Regions from separate parts of the Shewanella sp. SM23 genome, predicted to be linked through region 3. Evidence: predicted binding sites of a transcription regulator. Region 3 holds the regulator's gene; each other region holds the start of a gene.
What was found. The regulator sigma-54, encoded in region 3, starts transcription at its own class of promoters, with help from an activator protein. The targets are predictions, from matches to a motif close to GTTGGCACGNNNNTNGNNT.
Positions count from the first base shown of each region.

Region 1: L5L98_RS00110 (BON domain-containing protein) is a predicted target of sigma-54. The motif match lies at 2,626-2,644, and genes of this name have one in related genera.
Region 2: glnA (glutamate--ammonia ligase) is a predicted target of sigma-54. The motif match lies at 2,293-2,311, and genes of this name have one in related genera.

Region 1 is NZ_JAKKRM010000001.1:24,650-28,867, reverse strand. It holds gene L5L98_RS00125 (major royal jelly family protein) at 1-221, opposite strand, end outside; gene L5L98_RS00120 (sigma-54 interaction domain-containing protein) at 331-1,701, opposite strand; gene L5L98_RS00115 (hypothetical protein) at 1,948-2,403, shown strand; gene L5L98_RS00110 (BON domain-containing protein) at 2,680-3,234, shown strand; gene L5L98_RS00105 (DUF3224 domain-containing protein) at 3,520-3,924, opposite strand; gene L5L98_RS00100 (hypothetical protein) at 4,054-4,218, opposite strand, start outside.
Region 2 is NZ_JAKKRM010000007.1:145,028-149,245, forward strand. It holds gene typA (translational GTPase TypA) at 1-1,387, opposite strand, end outside; gene glnA (glutamate--ammonia ligase) at 2,399-3,808, shown strand; gene L5L98_RS11190 (hypothetical protein) at 4,135-4,218, opposite strand, start outside.
Region 3 is NZ_JAKKRM010000019.1:80,342-84,559, reverse strand. It holds gene rapZ (RNase adapter RapZ) at 1-457, opposite strand, end outside; gene ptsN (PTS IIA-like nitrogen regulatory protein PtsN) at 454-897, opposite strand; gene hpf (ribosome hibernation promoting factor) at 900-1,187, opposite strand; gene L5L98_RS18900 (RNA polymerase factor sigma-54) at 1,216-2,694, opposite strand; gene lptB (LPS export ABC transporter ATP-binding protein) at 2,802-3,533, opposite strand; gene lptA (lipopolysaccharide transport periplasmic protein LptA) at 3,530-4,084, opposite strand; gene lptC (LPS export ABC transporter periplasmic protein LptC) at 4,071-4,218, opposite strand, start outside.

The DNA.
Region 1 (4,218 bases), on a different contig from region 3:
TAAGCGTTGGTCTCACGATTAACTTCAATCAATTGCAAACCTGATGGTGTATCAAATGGATGTACTGTGGCAAAAATCCGACCTTGTGCAGTGACGCTGACATTGCCAGGTCGTATTGGCAATTCAGCGACTGTTTCAAGACTTCCTACTGCTGGGGTGGCGTTCACAAAACTACTGGCTGTCAAAGAAAGCCATAATGCTGTTGTTAATAAGTGTTTCATATTCTATCTCCGCTTTTTCTGTTTAAGGGCTGTAGAATAGGAGTTATTATTTACAAAAAAAAGAGTATAAAGTTTAGCTCTGTTTCAATATTAATTTGATAATTAATGTTTATTCAGCAGTCGTTTCACCGGTCTCGACTTGCTGCTCGTACTTGCTGAGCTTGTTGTAGAGGGTTTTAACGCTGATCCCCAGTTGTTCGGCGGTATCCGTTTTATTACCCTGAGTGGTTTCTAGTGCTTGATAAATAGCGATTCTCTCTAAATCATCTAAGCGCATGCCTTGGGGGATAACAACTTGTTCACCACCACATAAACCCACTTCATTCGTCTGAGGTAGCTGTAAATGGCTGGGTAAAATATCCTGATCGGCCAGAATATAGGCTCGCTCAATAGCATGTTTTAATTCGCGCACATTACCAGACCAAGGGTACTTAGCAATCATCTGAATACAGTCTTCAGCTAAGCTCTTATTCTGCTTTTCGGCCACGTTACGATAGGCAAGAAAATGCTGCGCAAGCCCAATAATATCCTCGCCACGTTCCCGTAAGGGCGGAACGCGAATGGGAAACTGAGCCAAACGAAAGTACAAATCTTCTCGAAATAACCCAGCCTCTATCGCCACTATGGGATCACGGTTAGTCGCTGCCACAATACGTACGTTTGCACGTTGCACTTTGTCACCCCCCACAGGACGATACTCGCTATTTTCCAACACTCTGAGTAACTTCACTTGATGATCAATCGGCATTTCGGTGACTTCATCGAGAAACAAGGTCCCGCCTTCAGCCTGTTCAAATACGCCTTTGTGATCGCGATTCGCCCCCGTAAATGCGCCTTTGACATGACCAAACAGCTCACTGTCGACCAATTCAGGGCTTAATGCACCACAGTTAATTGCAATAAAAGGCTCGTTTACCCTAGGGCTGGCAAGATGTATGGTATTAGCAACCAGTTCTTTCCCGACCCCACTTTCCCCAATAATAAGCACATTACTGCCTGTCGCAGAGACGCGACGAATTGTACGATATAGCTTGTGCATAGGAGCTGATGACCCAACAAGCAAACCGTATTGGTCTAGCTCGCTAGCAAAAGGATGCAGTCGATTAGGCGATGATGCTAAATACTGTGCAAAATCAGCAAAAATTTCGCTAATTAGGGGCATATCGTAAGGTTTGCGAAAATGGTAACCAGCAAAATGAGACATTAACTGATCAAGATTGGGGTTTGGCTGACCGTCGGAGAGAAAAATAAACTCAATATTTGACATGGCCGCATTATCCAGCAGCACAAGGTAATCTTCTCGACTAAGACTGGATAACTCAATAATGGCAACATCGACGTGATTTGCCCCTAGCTGCTCTATCCAAGGCAAATCATCGACACTGCGTAGCTTATTAAAGTCAGCAGCGCCAGCAAGTTCGATGATTGCTTGCTCGGCGCTAACATCCTGCAAGTGATAAAAAAGTGTCAGTCGAGCCATGCGTATCTACTCCCTGTATGAAAAACTACTGTATGTCAGCCATGAAATTTTAACAACAGCAACGGTAATAGTTGCCGATGTTCTAAGATGATATCTCGATGAACGGAGAATATCAGTCTAAAAATCAGCCTGTTAAAATATCATTAAAAACGAGAACAGAATATGCATGGTAGCTGAACGAAACAAAATCAGTTTACCCAAGCAGTTAAACAATCTATGTCGAACACTGGCATTAGGAGGCCCATAATGAAGTCTAATGTTGTGCAACATCAGACTGATATCCGCGCCGATATCATGTTGATAGATGAAATCATCAAGCTGAATCAAGAAGGACTCACATTTTACAACCAAGCGAGGAGGTATGTCGAAGACTATAATCTTAAGCGTGTTTTTTCCGCCAAAGCTAACATCCACCAACGAATGTTAACTCGGTTTGAACAGCTGAGACGTTTGGCTGACGAGCCAATTAATGGCCTAAGTCACACCGTGCCCGTCACTTATACTCAAGCAACAGAATTGCTGCAACAGTGCCAAATTTCGCAGGCTATGACCGCCCTTGTCGACATAGAGCAGCAAGTGCTAATCCAAATAAAACAAGCAGTAAGGCAAGCGCATCAGCCACAACTTGCAAACCAACTTGCAGAGGGCGCCGCTTGGCTGCAAATGAGTTACGACGGTACGGGATCGCTCAATCACCATTAATTCCCTGTCGCTAAGTGAGCCATATTTAACCGACTCCCCTCCACTTTTACTACAGACATAATACCGCACTGATGAGTGCGGTTTTTTATACTCGAATAATGGCTCAGCATGCCAGAAAAAATTACATTTTGTCGGTAAAAAAGACCGACCTAAAGGAAAATGCCAAGGTATAAAAACGCCAGAAAAAACAATTAAACCATTAAAAATCATAATTTTAAAAACATTGGCACGATTGGCGCATTACCTAGCTTCGAGAAAACAACGGAGGATATGATTATGAAAACTACAACAGCATCAGTACTAGTGGCTTTACTTGTCGGTTCAATCAGTTTAAATGTGGCCGCCGCCCAAGATTGGAAAGGCGGAACCAAGGATGCGTGGATCGATGGAAAAGCAGAAACCACTTTACTGCTCAACACGAATCTCAATTCCTTCGACATCATTACAGATGTCAAAGATGGTAAAGTGACGTTAACAGGTAAAGTGGAAAGCAGTGTGGATAAAGCCCTCGCCACAGAGCTCATCAAGAGCTTAGATGGGGTGAAAGATGTCGATAACCAACTCACTGTGATGAATGAAAAAGAAGGCACCAGTGAAGTTGTTGCCACCTTAACTGACTCTAAAGTTGCCACTGTCATCAAAACGCGTTTACTGTTTTCAACTGACGTATCCGGCACCCAAATTAATGTGGATGTTGCCAATGGCATAGTGACATTGAAAGGTGAAGTTGCCAGCGATGCCGAACGTCAACTAGCACTGAAAATTGCCGAAAATACCGACGATGTGAAAAAGGTCGTTGATAAAATTAAAGTTGTTAAAAAAGTGTCTTAACTCTCGCGACAACGGCATTTTTTAAATTAAACGTATTTTAAGTAACAGCACGCCGATCTAGACTCAAGGTTCGATAGTGCTTTATGAAAAAAGAATCAAAAAAACCAGCCTCAGCTGGTTTTTTTATGTCCATTTTCAGACTCAATCGAAAAGACTTACTCACTTAAATTAAGAGGAGTGAATTAAGATGACTCGAATGATCATAAAGGAGAAGAGTTACAGAAAACTGAGCTAAAACGCAGGCGTTACTCAAGCTTCAAAGCCAAACTAAGCTTCAAAGTCAAACTAAGCTTCAAAGCCAAACTGGAATGCATAAAAATGTTGGCCATTCTCAATATTGATGGTCATAGTGCCAGTTAACCCCAGCAACTCCCCCGCCCCAGAATGGGGTATCACTTCTAAGATCAGACGATTTTGTCCATCGGTCATAATGCCAAAATGTTGTAATACAAAACTGCCCTGCTTACCGCACAAATTACCAACCACTTGTTCAATGGCCACATAGCCAGCTGAGCCCTTGACTGACGTCATAGCACTGAGCATTTCCCCTTTGCTGCGACCCTCAAGCTCACCATAAAAGGTTTTATCTAAGCCCATACGTCCTAACGTCACACCACCAATACCAGTAGCATAGGGGCTATCAGGAGTGAGCTTAACATCAAATTTCCCAGTGATTTTGCTAACTTGCATGACACTCTCCTTGTCGAAATCTTATGCTGACCTATTACCTGCTAACGCTTGCTATTGAAGCAAACATCACCCACTGACCGAAAAACAACTTAGCATAAGCCTGCGTAGATCCATAATGGCATTTACACGCTACTTATGTATGCTGGTCTCACTCACTACCATCTCTATGGTTTTGACTATTTCAGGGCTTTCAGACATGGGTTGGTCAGACGCTCTATCGCGATAAGTCACAGCAATTTTGAATGGGGCTTCGAAAGGATAAACAGGTTCAATACTATCAACTTCGATTCGATC
Region 2 (4,218 bases), on a different contig from region 3:
CAGTACCAGAAGTCGCAGTCATAAACTCAGTTTGGAAACCGATTAAACCACGGCTTGGGATGATGAAGTCGATACGTACACGACCTTTACCATCAAGCTGCATGTCTTTCATTTCAGCTTTACGGGTACCTAATTTCTCGATTACTGTGCCTTGATCTTCTTCTTCAACGTCAACAGTCAAGGTTTCAAATGGTTCACACAGTTCACCGTCGATAGTTTTCAGAATAACTTCTGGACGTGATACGGCTAACTCGTAACCTTCACGACGCATGTTTTCAATCAAGATTGATAAATGCAATTCACCACGACCAGATACACGGAAGCGATCTGGACTTTCTGTTTCTTCAACACGCAGTGCCACGTTGTGGACTAATTCTGTTTGCAGACGCTCCAGAATGTTACGTGAAGTCACATACTTACCTTCTTTACCTGCAAAAGGTGAAGTATTAACTTGGAAAGTCATGGTCAGAGTAGGTTCATCAACAGTCAAAGGTGGCATAGCTTCTACTGCACCAACGGCACAGATAGTGTCAGAAATTTTCAGCTCGCCTAAACCAGTGATAGCAACGATGTCGCCAGCGTTAGCAATTTCAACTTCAGTACGGTCTAGACCCATGTAACCTAATACTTGGCCCATTTTACCGTTACGAGTTTTGCCATCAGCGCCAATAATAGTCACTTGTTGGTTAGTTTTAACGCTACCACGCTTGATGCGGCCGATACCGATAACACCCACGTATGAGTTGTAGTCGATTTGCGAAATTTGCATCTGGAACGCGCCTTCGGCGTCAGCATCTGGGAAAGATACTTTTTCAACGATAGTTTGGAACAGCGGCGTCATATCATCGCTCGCTACATCCGGATCTAAAGTTGCAAAACCGTTTAACGCAGAAGCGTAAACGATCGGGAAATCTAACTGCTCGTCAGTTGCACCTAAGTTATCGAACAGGTCGAATACTTGGTCAATAACCCAATCTGGGCGTGCACCTGGACGGTCAATTTTGTTGATAACAACGATTGGCTTTAAGCCTTGAGCAAACGCTTTCTTCGTTACGAAGCGAGTTTGTGGCATTGGACCGTCAACGGCATCAACTAGCAATAATACTGAGTCAACCATAGACAGAACACGCTCAACCTCACCACCGAAATCGGCGTGGCCTGGGGTATCAACGATGTTAATACGGTAGTCGTTCCACTTGATGGCAGTATTCTTTGCCAGAATCGTGATCCCACGTTCCTTTTCAAGATCGTTGGAGTCCATCACCCGCTCAGTGGCTTCTCCTCGGGTTGCAAGGGTGCCTGACTGTGACAGCAACTTGTCTACCAGGGTCGTTTTGCCATGGTCAACGTGTGCAATAATGGCGATGTTACGTAAATTCTCTAGCACGGATAAACCTCTTACCATCAAACAAAAATAGGGATATTTCAGTAATTCGTTATGGTGATCTAGCTCGATCTACCACAATAAAAAGCGTGCCATTCTACTCCAGAGCGGCCTTGGCGCACAGGATTATTTTTGAACACTTATAAAACAATCCGCCAATCCTTGGGTAATTTCCGCCAATCATCCACTGAGTGAAATCCTCTGTAGCCAGAGTTAACGCTCTGTTTAATTGCCATATTCATAGGAAAAATCTGAGTTAAGCAGCTGAATTTGCTATTTTTCGTATTCAATGTTAGCCCTGCTAATGTCGATTTAAGCATCAGCAAAATCGACTTAGGTACAGAGAAATTACCACGTGAACACACTGCAATAAATTCTGCGGCACACTTAATCTAACGTTCATGTTGGCGTTTACACCCGATGACATTAAGACTCACTTCATTGTCACGGGATACCTTTCTTACGCATCACTGATTTCACTTGGCCTGTGAACAGCAAAGACATTTCGCACATGAGAACGAACTCTTTCCTAATAATATGATAATAAACCACTATTGGATTGATAATGCGTGGCATAGTTGGACAGACTAGCGTGGTTTTATGACAATTATGCGGCGGTTATGCGGTGGTAAATAGTCCCGTTCTGTGCTGCAAGTATGTGCAAGCTTCACAGAGGCAGTACTTACTGAGACTGTGAAAGCCAAAGCGTTATTGCCATCTCAGTGCCATATAAGCGGTGCATGTTATCGCTGTGCATCCCAGCTTAAGGTTTGCATGAATCAATTCAGTGCGCACCAAAATGGAGTAATGCACCAAAATGCCACAGACAAAAGCACCATTATGGTGCACACGCGAATCCAATTAAGTGCAACAAAGATTTTAAATCATGTTAATCAGTAAGTTAAATTATTGGCATGGATATCGCTTTATAGCTCGTAAGTTTGGCTCAAGATAAATCACTTGAGTTAAAAGATTATAGAAGGGGCATCCCTTTACCCTACCGGAGGCTTGAGAATGTCAGTTGAATCAGTTTTAAAGCAACTTGAAGAATTAGAAGTTAAGTTCGTTGATTTACGTTTTACCGACACTAAAGGTAAAGAGCAGCACGTATCTATTCCTTCTCATCAGGTAGATGCTGATTTCTTCGAAGACGGCAAAATGTTTGACGGTTCTTCTATCGCAGGTTGGAAGGGCATTAACGAATCAGACATGGTACTGATGCCAGATCCAACGACATTCGTACTGGATCCTTTCACCGAAGAAACCACAGCGCTGATCCGTTGTGACATTCTTGAACCAGGTACCATGACAGGTTACGACCGTGACCCACGCTCAATTGCTAAAAAAGCAGAAGCTTACCTGATCTCTACTGGTATCGCTGATACTGTATTGATTGGACCAGAACCAGAATTCTTCCTATTTGACGATGTCCGTTTCGGTACTGACATGTCAGGTTGTTTCGTTAAGATCGACGCTAAAGAAGCGGCTTGGAACTCAGGCACTAGCTACGAAGGCGGCAACACAGGTCACCGTCCATTTGTTAAAGGCGGTTACTTCCCAGTTGCACCGGTTGACTCATCACAAGATCTACGTAGCGCTATGTGTTTAGTGCTCGAAGAAATGGGCCAAGTGGTTGAAGCGCATCACCACGAAGTGGCGACTGCAGGTCAAAACGAAATCGCAACTCGCTTCAACACCTTGACTAAGAAAGCGGATGAAATCCAAATTCTGAAGTACGTAGTGCACAACATGGCACACGCTTACGGTAAGACGGCGACTTTCATGCCTAAACCCATCGTTGGTGACAACGGTAGCGGCATGCACGTTCACCAATCTCTGGCGAAAGACGGTGTTAACTTGTTCGCTGGCGACAAATACGCAGGTTTAAGTGAAACGGCTCTGTACTACATAGGTGGTATCATCAAGCACGCTCGCGCGCTGAACGCTTTCACTAACCCAAGCACTAACTCTTACAAGCGTTTAGTGCCACACTTTGAAGCACCTGTTATGTTGGCCTACTCTGCCCGTAACCGCTCTGCATCAATCCGTATTCCAGTGGTACCAAGCCCTAAAGGCCGTCGTATCGAAGCACGTTTCCCAGATCCACATGCAAACCCATACTTAGGTTTCGCAGCGCTGCTGATGGCGGGTCTTGACGGTATCCAAAACAAGATCCACCCAGGCGAAGCAATGGACAAAGATCTGTACGATCTGCCTCCAGAAGAAGCGGCTGAAATCCCACAAGTGGCAACGTCATTAGAAAACGCCCTTGAAAATCTGCAAGCTGACCATGAGTTCCTGACTAAAGGCGGCGTGTTCAGTGAAGATTTCATCCAATCTTATATCGTACTGAAAACAGCAGAAGCTGAGCGCGTAGCACGTACAACTCACCCACTTGAGTTTGAAATGTACTACAGCCTGTAATGGCTAGCGCTATACAACCAGCTCGCTTTATGTAATTGATACAGAAAATATAAAAGCCTCGATAGCAACGCTATCGGGGCTTTTTGTATTTTGAAGGTATATACAACTTTTATTCTGATTCAATCATCGCGTTGTTCTCTAAATAGGCATCATCGCCAACCACTCTTTTATCATTCAGAGAAGGCACGCCAGACACCGCGACAACAGCAACAATAGAGATAGATGGTTAAAAACCGATCTAAACTAAACATGGATGCAGCAGAAAAACCACCTATATAGTCGGAAGTTAACTACCGCGCCATTATTGTTAAGTGTCCACGCTTTATTCAACTAGGCTGGGTATTCTCAGGGGCAAAATCTACCAGTTGGGCAGGTTCGCCTGACTCAAATGACGCAAATGGTACGCCATC
Region 3 (4,218 bases):
GGAGAATTTGTCTGACTTGGTCGCTTAAATCATAGATATTCAGATTCGACGTATCTATGTAGTGATCGACCAGTTTTGACATAGGCTCGAGCAGTTTCCCCTCCAGCTTTATCGCTTCTTGCAAAGAGACTCGGCTCTTCGACAAAGGATGTAAACGGCGGGTTTCGCTGTAACGCTTAAGCAGAATTTTATCGCTGGAGTTAAGGAAGAAGCTCGTTAACTCAGTATCTGGAGGTAGGCTAGCGAGTTGTTTCACTAAGACCTTATCCTGCTCAGGCATGTTACGCACGTCGACACTGATGGCGACGAGATCGTTACTGCCTTTGAGTTGCTCAAGCAAACTGCCAATCAATGGCAAGGGAAGGTTATCGACACAATAATAGCCGAGATCTTCGAGTACCCTAAGGGCGACAGATTTGCCTGAGCCTGAGCGGCCCGACACTATGACCAGTTTCATCCAGTGATTACCTGATAGAGTTCCGTTTCATCATGCGTCTTGCGTAATTGCTTTAATATTTGCTTGTCGCTCAGCTTTTCGGCCATGCAAGACAAGGTACTTAAGTGCTGCTGACATTGGTCTGCAGGCACCAGTAGTGCAAATAAAATATCAACAGGTTGCTTATCGATAGCATCAAATGCTATCGGCTCTTCACACTTAATTAGTATGGCAATGGGCTGATCTATATCGGCTAGTCGACCATGTGGAATGGCGATGCCGTTACCTATACCTGTGCTCCCCATCTTTTCGCGCGCCACTAGGCTTTCGAATATCTCTTGAGATGAGAGGGTCGGGTACTGGGCAGCGACTAAGTCGCTGATGAGTTCCAGTACCTTTTTCTTGCTGCCCGGAGTGGCGCAGGTAGTGCACTCCGGCCGCAGTATGGTACAAAGTTCCATTATTAGTGTTTTGTTAACTTCTCTTTGTGTTTAATAACCTGACGGTCAAGCTTGTCAATCAGGGCGTCTATAGCGGCATACATGTCAGCATGCTCTGAAGTAGCAAAAACTTCACCACCTATGAGGTTTATTCTCGCTTCGGCAATCTGTTGCATTTTCTCAACATTGAGCACAACGTGCACATTATTGATCTGTTCGAAATGGCGTTCAAGTTTTGAAAACTTTTCTTCTACATATGCACGTAACGATTCGGTAATTTCGATATGGTGCCCACTTAGGTTTATTTGCATAGAAACGTCCTCCGATATCCACTGTAGGTTATAAACTTTTACGCTGATTAGAAGGTGGAATAAGCATAGCCTCTCGGTACTTCGCAATGGTTCTGCGGGCTACGTTGATCCCTTGTTCTGCCAGAAGTTGAGCCATCTTACTATCGCTTAATGGTTTTTTCTGGTTTTCCGCTGCCACCAGTTTCTTTATAAAGGCTCTGATTGCTGTGGATGAGCACTCACCACCATCGTCAGTACCGACGTGGCTAGAGAAGAAGTATTTTAGTTCAAAAAGTCCCTTAGGGGTATGCATGTATTTTTGAGTTGTGACCCGTGAGATGGTGGACTCATGCATTTCTACCGCTTCGGCAATATCGTTAAGCACCATAGGTTTCATGGCTTCTTCACCGTACTCAAAGAAACCTTGCTGATATTGCACTATGCAATTAGCAACTTTAAGCAAAGTGTCGTTACGGCTTTCTAAGCTCTTAATAAACCATTTAGCCTCTTGCAGATGGCCGCGAATAAATTGGCTATCGGCTTGGTTTTTGGTACTGCGTGCCATAGAAGCATAATGTTGATTTACATTGATTTTTGGCATGCAGTCAGGATTAAGCTCAACGACCCAGCGGCCATTTTTCTTCGACACAGACACATCTGGGATAACGTATTCGTCATTATTGGGCGTGATCAACAAACCTGGGCGAGGATTGAGAGTTTGGATAAGTGCTATACCATCCCTTAATTCATCTTCTTTTAATTTAGTCTTACGCATCAATAACCTAAAATCACGGGCGGCGATCAGATCTAAATGATCTTTGATCAGCATACGGGCGTTTTCTAGGTTGGGAGTATCAGCGGCGAAATGCGACAGTTGGATTAGCAGGCATTCACTTAAATCGCGGGCGGCAACGCCTATGGGATCAAAATGCTGAATGCGCTTGAGTACGGCTTCGACTTCGTCAAGCTCGACCTCCGAATTGCCCATGGCTTCGAGGATTTCGTCAGTACTTTGGGTGAGATAGCCTTGATCGTCGATGGCATCAATAATGGCGGTGGCAATGGCTAAATCGGTTTCAGAAAACGGCGTGAGGTTTTTTTGCCATTCTAAGTGTTCGTACAAACCTTCACTGGTCTCGCCTTGGAAGGGCATATCGTCTTCACGACTGCCGCCGGGGCCTGAGTTTGGGGAGGCGGTAAACACTTCATCCCATGTGGTGTCCATGGGGAGCTCATCGGGCATGGATTCTTTGGTTAGCGACTCTGCCGTGTCTATGGTGGAGCTGTCTTTTTCTGGTGGCAGAGTGCTAGATTCACTGAAATCCGTATCGGATAGCGTTTGGTTTACAGGGGTTTTAGTGGCGTCGAATTGATCCTCTTCCAGCTCGAGAAGGGGATTAGAATCTAATGCTTGCTGGATCTCTTGCTGCAGTTCTAATGACGACAGTTGCAACAGACGTATGGCCTGTTGTAATTGTGGCGTCATGGTTAACTGTTGACCCAGTTTGAGCTGGAGTGACGCTTTCATGTTACCGCTGATCCCTACGTTATTATTGTTGGATGAGGTCGCTTATTATTATCTTGAGTGAAGCCCAATGGCGGTATAAATTGCCTCCATTGGCTTCGCTCGATTAACTATAGCCTGAATTGTTCACCTAAGTACACAGCCCTAACTTGCTGATTGTCTAAGATCTCTGCTGGAGTTCCTTCGGCAATAAGGTTTCCGTGACTCACAATATAAGCATGTTCACATACATCTAATGTCTCGCGGACATTATGGTCTGTGATCAGTACGCCAAGGCCGCGACTTTTGAGTTGTTCGATAATCTTCTTGATGTCGATAACCGAAATAGGATCGACGCCGGCAAACGGTTCATCGAGCAAAATGAACTTAGGATTAGCGGCTAAAGCCCGCGCAATTTCGACGCGGCGACGTTCGCCACCCGACAATGACATGCCTTGGCTGTCACGGATGTGGGTGATATGAAACTCTTCGAGCAGATGTTCTAGTTCTTCTTCTCGTTCTTCGTTTTTAAGTTCTTTACGAGTTTGCAGTACGGCCATGATGTTGTCATGAACAGTTAGCTTACGAAAGATACTGGCTTCTTGCGGTAAGTAACCTATGCCTTTGCGGGCACGCAGATGCATAGGATCTGCGGTTAAATCATCATCGTCGATAAAGATATGTCCCTTATCGCTCTTCACTAGCCCGACAACCATGTAAAATGTCGTGGTTTTACCTGCACCGTTTGGACCGAGTAGGCCAACGACTTGACCGGTTTTTACCGTCAGACTGACGTCTTTAACCACTTGGCGACTCTTGTAACTTTTCGCCAGATTTTGTGCTCTTAAGGTGATTTGGGTCATTTAGAGTCCTGCTTTTTTACAGGTTTATCCGCCGGAGCGTCTGATTTAGCATCATCTTGATAGTTTTCAGGCTGAATAATAGTGATCACGCGATCGTCACCACTGCCAGTACTCTCGGCCATCAATTTCTGTTGAATCATGTTATAGCGGATTAAATTGCCTGTAACTTGGCTACCTGCTTGATCTAATGACGCCATACCTTTCAGTGTTAAGGTGCGGCTCGCCATATCGTAACGAATTTCTTTCGCGCTCGCCGATGCAGGACGGCCATCGTCTAATATTTGGCTATACGTAGCAGGGTTGCCTGTGGCGACCAAAGTTTTGCTATTTTCACCTTCAGCGGAAAATGCACGCAGTTCATTTGCTTGGATTTTTATTGAGCCTTGGGTAACTTCCACTGGACCAAAGAAGATGATCTGGTTGTTTTTGATATCCGCAGTTTGGCTCACAGCTTTAATTTTGACTTCTTGCTTTAAGTCGCCGACTTTCGCGAAAGCACTCATGCTCATAATTAGCATTAGGCTGGCAAGTAATACGTTATTTTGCTTCATATGTTCCTACTACCTGACTGGTCAATTGCACTTCTTGCGCGTTGAGGTCGGCATAAAGGCCTTGGCCTTGAATATTAAAATCTTTCCCTGTGACGTAAATGGTACGGTCAGAGGTCATTATCATAGTGTTGAGA